Linked DNA regions of Limnospira fusiformis SAG 85.79. The protein of the gene in region 1 binds, or shares a complex with, the protein of each later gene. Links are inferred from orthologs where the notes say so. Each region holds a gene or a part of one and is shown in the gene's direction. Other genes may lie near its edges.

Evidence for each region.
Region 2: the proteins of carA (region 1) and carB are in contact, whole or in part, in a solved structure (PDB 1KEE), measured with the Escherichia coli proteins. The link is inferred for Limnospira fusiformis SAG 85.79 from one-to-one orthologs.

What each region holds. Positions count from the first base shown.
Region 1 is NZ_CP051185.1:2,027,295-2,034,156, forward strand. The notes cover bases 2,284-5,066. They hold carA (glutamine-hydrolyzing carbamoyl-phosphate synthase small subunit), read left to right. Parts: upstream 2,284-2,989; coding sequence 2,990-4,144; downstream 4,145-5,066. Other genes in these bases: HFV01_RS09680 (heavy metal translocating P-type ATPase), read left to right, coding at 2,284-2,882; HFV01_RS09690 (STAS domain-containing protein), read left to right, coding at 4,322-4,672; rlmB (23S rRNA (guanosine(2251)-2'-O)-methyltransferase RlmB), read left to right, coding at 4,777-5,066. Outside these bases: HFV01_RS09670 (PP2C family protein-serine/threonine phosphatase), read right to left, coding at 1-33; HFV01_RS09675 (EVE domain-containing protein), read right to left, coding at 284-751; more of HFV01_RS09680, read left to right, coding at 966-2,283; more of rlmB, read left to right, coding at 5,067-5,691; HFV01_RS09700 (DUF928 domain-containing protein), read right to left, coding at 5,719-6,432; HFV01_RS09705 (EAL domain-containing protein), read left to right, coding at 6,615-6,862. UniProt on the Escherichia coli protein: Small subunit of the glutamine-dependent carbamoyl phosphate synthetase (CPSase).
Region 2 is NZ_CP051185.1:220,113-227,971, forward strand. The notes cover bases 570-4,349. They hold carB (carbamoyl-phosphate synthase large subunit), read left to right. Parts: upstream 570-915; coding sequence 916-4,149; downstream 4,150-4,349. Other genes in these bases: HFV01_RS01215 (hypothetical protein), read right to left, coding at 570-647; HFV01_RS01220 (hypothetical protein), read left to right, coding at 731-910; HFV01_RS30000 (hypothetical protein), read right to left, coding at 4,146-4,274; HFV01_RS30005 (hypothetical protein), read right to left, coding at 4,313-4,349. In the rest of the region: HFV01_RS01210 (hypothetical protein), read right to left, coding at 1-172; more of HFV01_RS01215, read right to left, coding at 459-569; more of HFV01_RS30005, read right to left, coding at 4,350-4,444; HFV01_RS01230 (DNA cytosine methyltransferase), read left to right, coding at 4,604-5,809; HFV01_RS01235 (hypothetical protein), read right to left, coding at 5,781-6,503; HFV01_RS01240 (helix-turn-helix domain-containing protein), read right to left, coding at 6,500-6,766; HFV01_RS01245 (hypothetical protein), read right to left, coding at 6,915-7,127. UniProt on the Escherichia coli protein: Large subunit of the glutamine-dependent carbamoyl phosphate synthetase (CPSase).

The sequences.
Region 1 (6,862 bases):
AATTTCTACTTGAGGATCATCACCCGATCGCAGTCAAATCGCTTGTTCATGCTGGCCACTAATTTCTAATCATCCCTGACAATAATCTAACAGCATGAGAGTTCAATTTTGAGCACAATTCATCCGAGCCACATTCTCATAACTCGTCAAGCTGGAGTGACTGACGAATTATCAGAGCAATTTCAGCTACAATATTAGATGTTTCGGATTGCAGCCATCAGGGGGGTGTGTTGACGGTCATGGGTTAATTTTACCTAAAATAAACAGCTTAATTATATCCTATCTAAGATACAGATCGGCTAATTTTCAATTGTAGAATGCGATCGCCAATATCCACTCGAATCGGCATGACAGACAAACGATTACCCCGCCGCACCAGTAACAAGTCATCAGGATCAAATTGCTGTTTGAGGTCGCCAAGAGAAATCATCTGGGGAAATTTATCAATAAACTCTACTCTGACCGTATACCAACGAGGATGGTTAGCCGTAGCTTTCGGGTCATAATAGGGGCTATTTTCATCAAATTGAGTAGGATCAACTATATCAGATTCAATGACTCGCACCAAGCCGACAATCCCCGGAATTTTGGTATTAGAATGATAAAAAAAACACAAATCATTAACTTGCATTTTCCGCAAGAAATTCCTAGCCATGTAGTTACGAACACCATCCCAAATACAAGTTGTATCCGACTGCATTTGGTCAATACTATAAGTTTTTTCCTCAGATTTGATCAACCAATAAACCATTGATCCCAACTCCCGCTGGCCATGATGCTACAATTACTTTAATCCTAGCCGTCTTTCGGAAGCGACTCTCAAAAATTTAATTTTTCTTAATCTAATCTCTAGTTAGAGTTGAGCATCGACTTTCATGGCTGGTATAATATTAATAATGATTTAAGATAAGTCCCTAAAAATCACCCCAAAAAATGATAGTATAGAAAGATTTGGCTCCCACACAATGACTGATAATCAACAGAGTTCCTGCTGTTCATGCAATGGAGACGATCGCCATTCTGATAATCTGGTATCCGAAGTGATACCCCTGGCAATAATCACCGCCATTTATATCCTAGCCTTAATCTTCAACAATTGGCTCAAACTCGCGGTTTGGGGTTGGGGGGAATATATAGTATTAATTCCTGTATATTTACTCACAGGCTGGGAAATCTTAGTCAGCGCCGGAAAGAATATCTGGCGAGGTCAGATATTTGATGAAACCTTTTTAATGAGTTTAGCCACCCTGTGCGCCATTGCTATTAATGAAGTTCCCGAAGCCGTGGCTGTCATGCTATTTTATCGAATTGGGGAAGGTTTCCAAGAGTTTTCTGTGCAGCGTTCTCGGCGTTCAATTAAATCATTATTAGCAGTACGTCCAGACAATGCAAACCTGCTAATAAATGGCGAAATAAAAACCATGTCTCCGCAGTTAGTAAATGTCGGCAGTAGTATTGTCGTCAAAGCCGGAGAAAAAATCCCTTTAGACGGAGAAATCATATCTGGAACCTCCCAAATTGACACTTCACCCCTCACCGGAGAATCCTTACCTCGTGCCGTTAAACCCGGAGAAATAGTCCTAGCGGGAACCATCAATCAAACCGGACTACTAACCATTAAAGTAACCAAACCATTTAACGAATCTTCGATTAGCAAAATTTTAGAATTAGTAGAAAGCGCCCAAAGTCGGAAAGCCAAAACCGAAAAATTTATCACCACCTTCGCACGTTATTATACCCCAATTGTGGTAAGTTTAGCCATAGCGATCGCCTTAATTCCTCCCCTAGTCAATTTGGGCAGTTTTCAAGAATGGTTTTCGCGGGCATTAATTCTCCTAGTAATTTCCTGTCCCTGCGGTTTAGTAATTAGCATTCCTCTAGGCTACTTTGGGGGAGTCGGAGGAGCAGCCCAGCAGGGAATCTTAGTGAAAGGCTCGACATTTTTAGACGATTTAGCTGCCGTTAAAACCGTGATATTTGACAAAACAGGAACCCTGACCGCTGGCGTATTTGAGGTGACAAAAATCGTCCCTCATCATCACTTTACCGAAGCAGAATTAATCGAGATTGCCGCCAAAATAGAATCCCTATCTAACCATCCTCTCGCCCAAGCAATTCGTGAATACTATGGAGATTCACCTACCGAAACCTTAATCGAAGATTATCAAGAAATCCCCGGCTGTGGAGTCAAAGGAAACCTGCAAAATCGGACAGTAATTGCGGGAGGCGATCGCCTGTTACACTTAGAAAAAATCGACCATCCTCTCTGTGATGTAGGCGGCACAGTAATTCATCTAGCCGTAGACTATCGCTATGCCGGATATATCCTAATTGCCGATAAAGTTAGACCCGATTCTGTGGCTGCTATTAAAGCCCTCAAAAAACAAGGAGTGCAGAAAATAGTCATGCTAACCGGAGATAATCAAACCGTAGCCGATCGCCTAGCCAAAACCTTAAATATTGATGAATATTATGCCGAATTAAGGCCCGAAGATAAAGTCAAGCAACTGGAAAAACTACTAAGTCCAGATCATCGTAAAGTTGCCTTTGTCGGAGATGGAATCAATGATGCGCCAGCCATTGCTAGGGCTGACGTAGGTATAGCCATGGGAGGTATGGGTTCAGACGCAGCCATTGAAACTGCCGATGTAGTAATTATGACCGATTCTCCCTCTTATGTCAGTCGTGCGATCGCCATCGGACGAAAAACCCGCCGCATTGTCTGGCAAAACATCGGTTTAGCCATGGGAATTAAAGGCTTTTTTATCATCTTAGGAATTTTCGGACTAGCCAGCATCTGGTCAGCAGTATTCGCCGATGTGGGAGTAGCATTATTAGCCATTCTCAACGCTACCCGCATCTTGGGGAAACCAGTTAATTGATAGCCCTCCACCGCTGAATTGTCATGCAATCAAAACTCAACGATCAGCGGTTTGTCAGATATCTGGCAGAATAGGGAGGTATTAAGTTTAGATGCAAATTGGCTTTTATGTCCCTTATCTCTGCTAAACCAGCTTTACTGGTTCTGATTGATGGTACCAGCTATCGAGGTTGGTCCTTTGGCGCTCCAGGTACAGTTTTAGGTGAAGTGGTGTTTAACACCGGAATGACAGGTTATCAGGAAGTTTTGACTGATCCAAGTTATTGTGGTCAGATTGTCACCTTTACCTATCCTGAATTAGGGAACACAGGAGTTAACCCAGAAGACGAAGAATCCCAAAGACCCCAAGTCCGAGGCGCGATCGCCCGTAATATTTGCACCCGTCCCAGTAACTGGCGTTCTACCCAATCCTTACCGGACTATCTCAAAGAACATAATATTCCCGGCATTTATGGCATAGATACCCGTGCCTTAACCCGCAAACTGCGAACTGTCGGGGCCATGAATGGTGGCATATCCACCGAAATTCTCGACCCCGCAGAATTATTATCCTTAGTCGAACAGGCTCCCAATATGGATGGGTTGAACCTAGTTAAAGAAGTAACTACACCAGAGAGCTACGAGTGGTCTGAGTCCACCGATACAGTTTGGGAATTTAGCCCCAGCTTGGAATCAAAAGACAGCCCAACACCCCCACCCCGTTATACAGTAGTTGCCATTGACTTTGGAGTAAAGCGTAATATTCTACGTCGCCTAGCTAGTTATGGTTGTCGGGTGATCGTAGTTCCCGCCAGCACCCCCGCCGCCGAGATCCTCAAATATAATCCCGATGGCATTTTCCTCTCTAACGGTCCAGGAGACCCGGCGGCCGTTTCCGAAGGTATTTCCACAACCCAGGAGTTACTGAAAAGTAACAAACCAGTATTTGGGATCTGTATGGGACATCAAATCCTCGGTTTATCCCTAGGTGCGAAAACCTTTAAGCTAAAATTCGGACATCGGGGATTAAACCAACCTGCTGGTTTAGAAAAGCGTCAGGTGGAAATTACCAGCCAAAATCACGGCTTTGCTCTCGATCCTGATAGCCTAGCGGAGGATGTAGAAATAACCCATCTGAACCTGAACGATCGCACTGTTGCTGGTCTCAAGCACAAAACCCTACCGCTATTTTCAGTGCAGTATCACCCAGAAGCCAGTCCCGGTCCCCACGACGCTGATTATCTGTTTGAGCAGTTCGTTAAGGAAATGGAAAAAGGCAAGTAATTACCTAGCCAGGTTATTGGGGGACAAGCCGATCACTCGTCCCCCTGTCTCTTGCTAATCTCAAATTTGATCCAACCGAATCAGATACCATAGACAATTATGGCAAAAATGGAATATACTAATAAGGCAGTATATGTGCTATCCAGTTAGGAGGGGGCTATTCCTGAGCAACTACACCTGACCGTTAGCCTCAGAGGGACTCGCGACGTTAAAGATAACTATCAAATATTTCGTCTGACCGGATTACTCGATGCCTTCTCAGAAGGTACGTTTCGGAAAATTATGTCCAAGTGTATCGATAATGGACCAAAACACATTGTGTTGGATCTTTCCCAGATAGACTTCGTAGACAGTTCCGGTTTGGGCGCTTTGGTACAACTCGTCAAGAAGGCTCAGACTAACGGAGGAACTTTACAAATTGTTTCTAATCCTCGCGTCACCCAAACCGTGAAACTGGTTCGTTTAGAAAAGTTTCTATCTCTACAGCAAACCGTTGAGGATGCTGTGGCGGCGGTAAAAAAAAGTTGAGTGACTGCTAGGAGTCTACCTATTTCCAGTAGACCGATAGGGGGTTTCTCTGTCGGTCCTACTATTTGTTGATTAAAAATTGCCTAATCTTCGAGGGTTTTTTAATGAGACCTCCTTCATCTCCCCATCGCAAATCTGGCCCGAACCGAGGAAAGGTTAAGCCTTCTTCTAAGCCACCGCATTCTCCTCGGGAAGATAAACCAGCTATCCATCCCCGTCGTCGCGATCGCCCTGTGGCTTCAGCAGAGACAGAACCGCCAGAGGAAGATCTAATTTATGGCCGCCACACAGTCTTAGCAGCCTTAGAAAACGGCCGATCGCTTAACCGAGTTTGGGTAATTTCCCAATTGCGATCGGATACCCGGTTTCAACCTCTCTTACAAGAGGCGAAAGCTAAAGGTGCTATTGTAGACGGAGCCAGCTATCAGCGCCTAGACCAAATTACCAGAGGCGCTAACCATCAGGGAATTGTCGCACAGGTTACACCGTATAAATATTGGGATTTAACCACCCTAATTACCCAGGCTAAATCTGCCAATAGCCAGCCTGTCCTAGTCGCGGTTGATGGTATCACTGACCCCCACAACTTAGGCGCGATCGTTCGCACCGCTGAAGCGATCGGAGCGCAAGGCTTGATTCTACCCCAGCGCCGGGCTGTTGGTATTAATGCTACAGTGATGAAAGTAGCGGCCGGAGCCTTAGAGACTTTCCCGGTAGCGCGGGTGATCAATCTTAACCGTAGTCTAACTGAACTCAAATCAGCCGGATTTTGGATTTATGGGACAGTAGCCGGGGAATTTCAACCCCTGTATAATGCCAATTTAACCGGAGCGATCGTTCTGGTGGTTGGTAGTGAAGGGGAAGGATTGAGTCATGCGATCGCCGAAAACTGCGATGTACTACTTTCTATTCCCCTACAAGGAACAATCCCTAGTCTGAATGTCTCAGTAGCCACTGGTATGGCACTTTATGAGATATTCCGCCAGCGTCAGAATCAGAATCAGAATCAGAGTCAATAGCGATCGCTGCTGAAAATATGGAGTAAATTATTCGGTAATTACAGGTTCTTGAACCAAAACGCCCAGATCCGCCGATTCCAATAGTTTACTCCAAGCCTCTGAGACTGCCGGATCAGGATTACCATGAGACCGCAACTCAGCCAAAGTTGACATAGCATCAAACCACAGCCCAGCCTTTAAATATAGATCCACCTTTTCTAGTGGACTGGCTTGGTTGATTTGACTAGCCAATGCTGGGTCTATTTCTGCCCACCGGATGCCACCTTCGACTATGATATCCTCCGAACGGTTATCAGGATTACAAACGATGGAAAAGTACCACTTGTAATTATTGTTGGTTTTAATGTTTTGAGTGCTGTGTGATGGTATAGTCACACCCATAATTCCAGCTTTACCTCCGATTTTCAGGGTCTCTTCATAAATCACTGTGTCATTGGTGTTATCAATCAGCACAAACTCTGCCGTTTGGACAGTTTCCATAGCAGGTAAGTAAAAATATAACCTAGGAGAGGCTTGAGCGGTTAATCCTATTGATCGAGAGGGAGCGATCGCCATCAAGGGAGTTTGATCAAATCTACAATTAGGGTTGCCACTCCTAGTCCCTCCTCCCACCAAGCGACCTGGGGGCTGATCATCATCACCTAGCACAGATTCTATTAAAGGTGGTGTCATAGAAACCGCTAACAGAGACACCGTACCGAGGACAACCCCTATCGGACCCGCAAAAAGTTTAAGTTTCATAGTTATATCCCGATTATTCCCTGATTCCGAACATTATGATTATAGCAAGGTCATTAACAGACAGCCATCAATCAAATTACTGATCCTTAACCATGGTGAGTTAAATATATTAAGCGCCATAGTTAACTCAATCGTCAGGATGATCAACTATTTTGAGGATAAATAAAAATAAGTAAGTCATCATGATTACCATGTATTTCCACCATTGGCAGCCTAAACTCAATGGCTTTTGTCGTCGTATCTTCAAACACTTAAATCAGTATAGACCGATAAAAGCGCATTTACCATCACTAAAAAAGCTAATTAGTATCATTCTAGCCAGTCTATTAAGCACAGGATTAATATCGGGAATTAGGACTTTGGGAATTTTACAACCCCTAGAATTAGAATCCTTTGATAGAATCATGCGCTTAAATAGTGATAATATTCC
Region 2 (7,859 bases), 1.8 Mb from region 1 along the record:
ACTCACCTTCAATGGTTTTAATCGGGACATTGAGAAAATCGGTATCAGTGTGCTTAGGAATCAGAACCTTAGTGTACCAGGTCTGAAAATCCTGGATCGTCCTGAACCGGACTTCTTCCCGGTGTCCCCCCTGAATCAAAAGATGAACCGCGTATGAACTAGGTTTAGGCATAAGGATGTTTGGGATAATAAGGGATTGTTGTACCATTTTCTCACTAATCAGGGCGATCGGTCAATCCATTAGTAACGATACACCAATATCAGCCAGAAGATGAAATAAGTTCACCACCATCAGTATTTAATCAGTTCCCTGATATCAGCCTTGTCTTTACTGATTATAGATGATTCAGGAAATTGTGATCACAACTCATGGCTGATTGGTAGAACCTCGAAATTGGGTAATTTCGGCTATTGTTAATGGCTAGGTGGTGGAATTAGACACATTTTTTCATATACTGTTATTGGATTGTTAAAAAGAGGATTAATTTAGATATGTATACACTGATAATCATGGGAGTTTTCTCGTCATGTCTACAATCATTATTACTGGTTGTTAGTTGATTTTCCGGTTCTAGGGTAGTAGTACGATCGCACTTGTCAAGTTCAGTCTGAACATTTAGGCGGGAGTTGAGATTGTACCCTGGCATTGATTACAGTGAGCGATCGCCCATAATTGGGCATCGGATCTAAAATTAGGCTGATGATGTTCAGTTAAATTTAAGTCTAAGTTATGATTTTTAAGCGCCAGGAAGTGGCGTTTAGGCCTGTGGAGACGATGGGAGACCCCAGCTATAAACTAATAGCCTGGGGAATTGTCGGAGAAGCAGGAAGCCTACACCCAATGCGTCAGCCTGTTCTGACCCAGGTGGTGGTAGGGTACTTCACAGATAACCGAATAACGGATAGTTAAGAGATATGCCGCGACGCGACGACCTAAAAAAAATTCTGCTGCTGGGTTCGGGTCCAATTGTCATCGGACAAGCCTGTGAGTTTGACTATTCAGGGACTCAAGCCTGTAAAGCCCTACGAGAAGAAGGATATGATGTAGTTCTGGTCAACTCTAACCCAGCCACAATCATGACCGACCCGGAAACAGCCCGGCGGACATACATTGAACCCTTAACCCCAGAAATTGTGGAAAAAGTCATCGAGGCGGAACGTCCCGACGCTTTATTACCAACCATGGGGGGTCAGACCGCCTTAAATATTGCGGTGGCTTTGTCGAAAAATGGGGTTTTAGACAAATATGGTGTTGAACTGATTGGCGCTAAATTAGATGCGATTGAAAAAGCCGAAGATCGTCTCCTGTTCAAACAGGCGATGGAGAAAATTGGGGTCGGCTGCTGTCCATCAGGTATTGCGAATAACCTCAATGAAGCCAGGGCTATTGCGGAGCAAATTGGTAGTTATCCGCTGATTATTCGTCCCGCCTTCACTATGGGGGGTACAGGGGGCGGTATTGCTTATAATCAGGAAGAATACGAGGAATTGGCGATCGCTGGGTTGGATGCTTCCCCCATGTCCCAGATTTTGGTGGAACAGTCTTTAATTGGCTGGAAAGAATACGAGTTAGAGGTAATGCGGGATTTGGCGGATAATGTGGTGATTATCTGTTCCATTGAAAACCTCGACCCTATGGGGGTTCATACTGGCGATTCCATTACCGTCGCTCCGGCGCAAACCCTCACCGATAAGGAATATCAACGATTGCGGGATGCGGCGATTAAAATTATCCGGGAAATTGGGGTAGAAACGGGAGGTTCTAATATCCAGTTTTCCGTGAACCCGGTTAATGGAGATGTGATTGTCATTGAAATGAACCCCCGCGTCAGTCGGTCTTCGGCTTTGGCTTCCAAGGCGACTGGGTTCCCTATTGCGAAGTTTGCAGCCAAATTGTCTGTGGGTTATACCCTCGATGAAATTAGCAATGATATCACCAAAAAAACTCCGGCTTCTTTTGAACCAACTATTGATTATGTGGTCACCAAGATTCCCCGGTTTACTTTTGAGAAGTTCCCAGGTGCTGAACCAGTATTGACTACCCAAATGAAATCGGTGGGTGAGGCGATGGCTATTGGTGGCACTTTCTGCGAGTCCTTCCAAAAGGCTATGCGATCGCTCGAAACAGGTTTGGCGGGTTGGGGACTTAATACTAATGAAAAAGTCCCCAGTTTGGATACTATCCGTTCTGGTTTAAGGACTCCTAACCCCGACCGAATGCTAACGCTCCGCTATGCCATGTTATTGGGAATGTCGGTAGAGGAGATTTATGAGTTAACCGGGATTGACCCTTGGTTTTTGGATAAGTTGCAGCAATTGTTGGAGACGGAGAAATTTTTAAAACGCACTCCCTTCAACCAAATTAATCATGAGGATATGCTGGCGATTAAGCGACAAGGTTTTAGCGATCGCCAAATTGCTTTTGCGAGTCAAACCACGGAAGATGAAGTCCGTAAATATCGTAAGGGTTTAGGGGTCAAACCTGCCTATAAAATGGTGGATACCTGCGCCGCCGAATTTGAGTCTACCACCCCTTACTATTACTCTACCTATTGGGAAGAGGACGAAATGATCCCCTCCGACCGCCCCAAAGTCATGATTCTCGGCGGCGGACCTAACCGCATTGGTCAGGGGATTGAGTTTGACTATTGTTGCTGTCACGCCTCCTATTCTTTGCGCGATGATGGCTATATCACCATTATGGTTAACTCCAACCCGGAGACGGTTTCCACCGACTACGACACCAGCGATCGCCTCTATTTTGAACCCTTGACCAAGGAGGATGTTTTTAATATCATCGAGGCGGAAGAACCACTAGGTATTGTCATTCAGTTTGGCGGTCAGACTCCCTTAAAACTAGCCGTCCCCCTGGAAAAAGCCCTGTCAGAATCCACCCTAAAAACTAAAATTTGGGGGACTAGCCCTGACTCTATTGATACCGCTGAGGACCGGGAACGCTTCGAGAAAATTCTCCGGGAGTTGAATATTCAACAGGCGGCGAATGGAATGGCTCGCAGCTATGAAGAGGCTCTCGCGGTGGCGGGTCGTATCGGTTATCCGGTCGTCGTGCGTCCTTCCTATGTGTTGGGGGGTCGCGCCATGGAAATCGTCTATTCTGATGAGGAATTGGAACGATATATGACCTTTGCGGTGCTGGTGGAACCGGATCACCCGATTTTGGTTGATAAGTTCCTGGAAAATGCCGTTGAGGTCGATGTTGATGCGATCGCTGACCATACCGGAAATGTCGTCATCGGTGGGATTATGGAACATATCGAACAGGCGGGGATTCACTCCGGGGACTCCGCTTGTTCCATTCCTACCCAAACTCTATCAGAAACCGTCCTCGCTACCATACGCCGCCAGACTATTCAATTAGCCAAGGCTTTGAATGTGGTGGGTCTGATGAACATTCAGTTTGCGGTACAAGGTGAACAGGTTTATATTCTGGAGGCTAACCCCCGCGCTTCCCGGACTGTTCCCTTTGTGTCTAAGGCGATCGGTATTCCTTTGGCGAAAATGGCTTCCCGCGTCATGTCTGGCAAGACTTTGGCAGAGTTGGGATATACTCAGGAGAAAATTCCCGATTATGTCTCGGTGAAAGAGGCGGTTTTACCTTTTGCTAAGTTCCCAGGTACGGATGTCCTCCTCGGTCCCGAAATGCGATCGACCGGAGAAGTTATGGGAATTGATACCGAATTCGGACGCGCCTTTGCTAAAGCCGAATTGGCGGCGGGTCAGGTGATACCCATGTCGGGGACGGTGTTTGTCTCTGTCAATGACCGCGATAAAGAAGCGATCGTTCCTGTGGTTCAAGATTTCCTGGATCTCGGCTTTAAGGTGACTGCTACCATCAACACTCGCAAGGTGTTATGGGAACATGGGGTTAAGGTTGACCTAGAGTTGAAACTCCATGAGGGTCGCCCTAATGTATTGGATGCTATTAAAAATCACGCGGTACAATTGGCGATTATCACGCCTTCGGGGTCGGAAGCACGCGCTGATGGGATTATGATTCGGCGATCGGCTTTGGCTTACAAGGTCCCGATTATTACCACTATCGCTGGCGCTAAAGCCACCATATCCGCTTTGCGATCGCTCCAGCAACGCCCCCTAGATGTTAAAGCCCTTCAAGACTATTACATTTAAAATAGTCTCGCCCTAGGGCTAATGGGCGGGTTTAGACGGTTGGCGGATTTTTTCCCAAAACCGTCGGGAATGCGATCGCACCACCTGTTCAAAACGGCGGCGGGGAAAGGGCGGGTGTATATCATTGGCTGGTGTGTTCCATGGCTGACTGCTGCACCCGCCCCTACATTACATTGGGCGCGTTATTCGAGGTCGAAATTCGGTGAAATTCGGTGAAATGCGATCGCACTACCTCACCAAAAACCGCCGTGGGGAAAGGGTCGGTGCTAGTAGGGGCGGGTGCTAGATCCGCCATCGGGAAAACCAGCCAACTACCTGCACCCGCCCTTCTTTTTTAATGCCCCTACATTGGGCGCGTTATTCTTGTTAACAAAAGGTTCGACTTGATCTCAGTCTTGACATTATGTAGACTATCTATCACAATCATGATTATAGAGCCTTTATTTTTCAAGTCATGGACCTACAATTATCCTTGTTTCCAGATGATCCAAAAGATAACAGCACCAGGAAACAGAAAAAAGCTAAATTAGGGCGTTATCAAAGAATTCAGCGTGAATTAGCCACAACCAAACGCGATCCTTATCAAGTTCAAGTTGATATTAATCCCGTATCCCAACCACTGCAAACCTATAACTTTATCGATCTATTTTCTGGTGCAGGGGGAATCACGCAGGGTTTTTGGCAAGCTGGTTTTAATCCAGTAGCTAGTGTAGAAATTAACCCAATTGCCTCCGCCACTCATCAGAGAAACTTTCCCAATTGTCATCATTTTTGTGGGGATGTTAATGATTTTAATCCTCACCAGTGGCTATCTAAAATTGGTTCTCCTTCAGTTCATCTGGTCGTAGGCGGGCCACCGTGTCAAGGTTTTTCTGTCGCTGGGAAGCGCGATCCCAATGACCCTCGCAATCATTTATTCCAACAATTTATTCGCATTGTTGCTGAAGTGCGTCCTTGGTATGTCGTTATGGAAAATGTGCCGGGAATTTTAACCCTCAAAAAAGGCAAAATTAAACAAGCTATTTTTTCTGCTTTTCAAGCCATTGGTTACACAAATATTTCCGTGGCAATTCTTGAATCTGCCACCTATGGTGTTCCCCAAATCAGACCGAGAGCTATTTTTATAGCTAATCGTTTCGGAATGGAAAATCCTTATCCAAATCCTCAATTAGTTCCAGAGGAGTATCAGACAATTGAATCAGCAATTTCCGATCTACCAGCTTACCAACCCATTCCCAGTATTAATCATGAATGGACTCGTCATTCTCCCGAATATATGGAGCGGATATCAAAAGTACCTCCAGGAGGTTCTTTGTATCAAACCTATGTTGATGCTTTTAAGCGACAGTATCCCGGAAAACCTAGTATGACCATCAAAGAGAATCACGGGGGGACTCATATTCATCCCCATCTAAATCGGGTGATTTCAGCGCGAGAAATGGCTAGATTACAGACCTTTCCTGATTCTTTTATCTTTGAAGGAACCATGAAAAAAGCCATGTGGCAAATTGGAAATGCTGTTCCTCCACGTCTAGCAGAGTGTATTGGCTATGGACTCATTCCTTACTTAAATAGGATTGTCACAGAGGCTGAAAATGAGGCTGAAAATATAGTTGTCTCCGAAAAACAGCTTACTTATGTTCAGCTAATGTTGCATTAAGAGCATTACGCCATGACTCAAAATCATACCAACCGCAACCTATACAACCACCTTCTGCTTCCGCTCCCAATGGAGGAATATTATCAGGCCAGTTCTCACCCCCAGAATACCAGAAGCGGATACCCATGGGCTGCCCTCTTTTACCAGTTTTCATACATCTTTCACAACTTCTCGATTTCAGTAAATTGTGGTTGCCAGCACTATCTTTTTTGAGAAGTTGAAATTTTCTTTTGATTTCGTTTTCGTTCATGTTTATGTCATGACTAGGTTCGGCTTTACCCCAACGCTGCATAGGAAAACGGTGATCAATCACTAACTCATGGGTTGGTCTTTTTCGATTTTCAATAACGTCTTTATAATCATAAAGTTTCAAAATTCTGTCTGCTAATTTGGGGGGAATAATAGCCGGAGCATTTGACGGTTTTATTTGCCCAGTCCATCTATCCCATCTGGTTTTTTTATTACAGATGTTACAGAAATCCCGTTTGGTCTCAAGATGTAGCCCCGGACGACTTTTAGTTCCGCGCTCTAGTCCTTGAATTCCACCACCTCCAGCGTATTGCTCCGATGCTACTTGCTTACCTTCACAAGTGCGACAGTGCCACTTCTGATCTGACAGCAAACTGAACACCTTTAACTGAGAAGAACCTGGTTTTAATTGGGATTTAAAATTAGCCACTAAATTGCGATTCATTCAGTCCTAGTTATTTCTATTTCTAAGTTGTCCAGAAGTTGAGATACGGTTATTCCTAAGCCCTCAGCAAGAGCCACAATCGCCGTAAGAGAAGGATTTCTGACACCACGCTCTAGACCAGATATATACGTGCGGTCTAGGTCACAGCGTAGCCCTAGTTCTTCTTGAGAAATACCCACAGCCATTCTATGCTGTCTAATCAGAAATCCCAAAGCTTTTAAGGTTTTTGCTTTTGATTTTTCCATAGAGTCATAATTACCCATGGTGGACGATAAGTCTACGGACTATCAGTCACATTAAGAGATATTTTTGTCCTCTCAAAGTCCCTCTCCCTCTCTGGGATCCAGATTTAGGGTGAGGGCAATGTATTAAGCGACTGGTGAACAAGCTGTACTCTGATTGACGATTCTCCTAACCGCTAATCTTCCCAGGTCTTGAATTTAACCGCCACCAGGTTAAACTCCCCAAAATTAACCCAATTAGACAACTCGCAACCAACTTATAGCTTTGTAATTTGCCTCGCGCCCTTTGCTTTTTGGGCGGGACTGGCAACCCGGCGGGCATAGGGGATAATTCCCCGTTGTGTTCCCTGGTATCATCTTCCTGGGCTTGACGGGATCTCATATCGTTTTTGCGGTGTTGCATAATAGAAAATGATATTCTCAAATAAATCAAGATGGATTGTCCTTATTGCCAAAGCCATAAAGTAGTCAAAAATGGTCATCGTCAGGGAAAACAGAGTTACCTGTGCCGTGAATGTGGTCGCCAATTTCGATAAAATCCCTGTCCTGGAGGTTACAGTTCTGATGTCAAAGAGCTTTGTGTGAAAATTTCCCTCAATGGCATGGGATTTCGAGCCATTGAGAGAGTCACTGGTATTTCTCACAACACAATACTTAACTGGGTTAGAGTTGCAGAAACCCACATTGATGAGGAAAACTATGAAATTCCTGAAATAGCTCAAATTGATGAGCTTCAGACTTTTGTGGGTTCAAAAAAAAACCATCTGGGTCTGGACAGTTGTGAATACCAAACTGCCTGGAATTCTGAAGTTTGTCATAGGCGACCGCTCATTGCTGGCTTTTACCACATTATGGCAAATGATTCAGGGCTGGGCTGGTTTTCTATATATTACGGACGGATACAAAGTTTATCCTTGCTTAATTGAGGATTGCAATCATCTAGTCAGCAAAACGGCTATGACAAGAGTAGAAGGAGAAAACTGCCGTCTGAGGCACTATTTAGCCAGGCTACATCGCAAAACTTTGTGTGATTCCAAGTCCACTGAGATGTTGTACAAATCAATTCGCTTACTTATCTATTATTTGAAGCATGGACAACTTCCTCCGTTCTCTT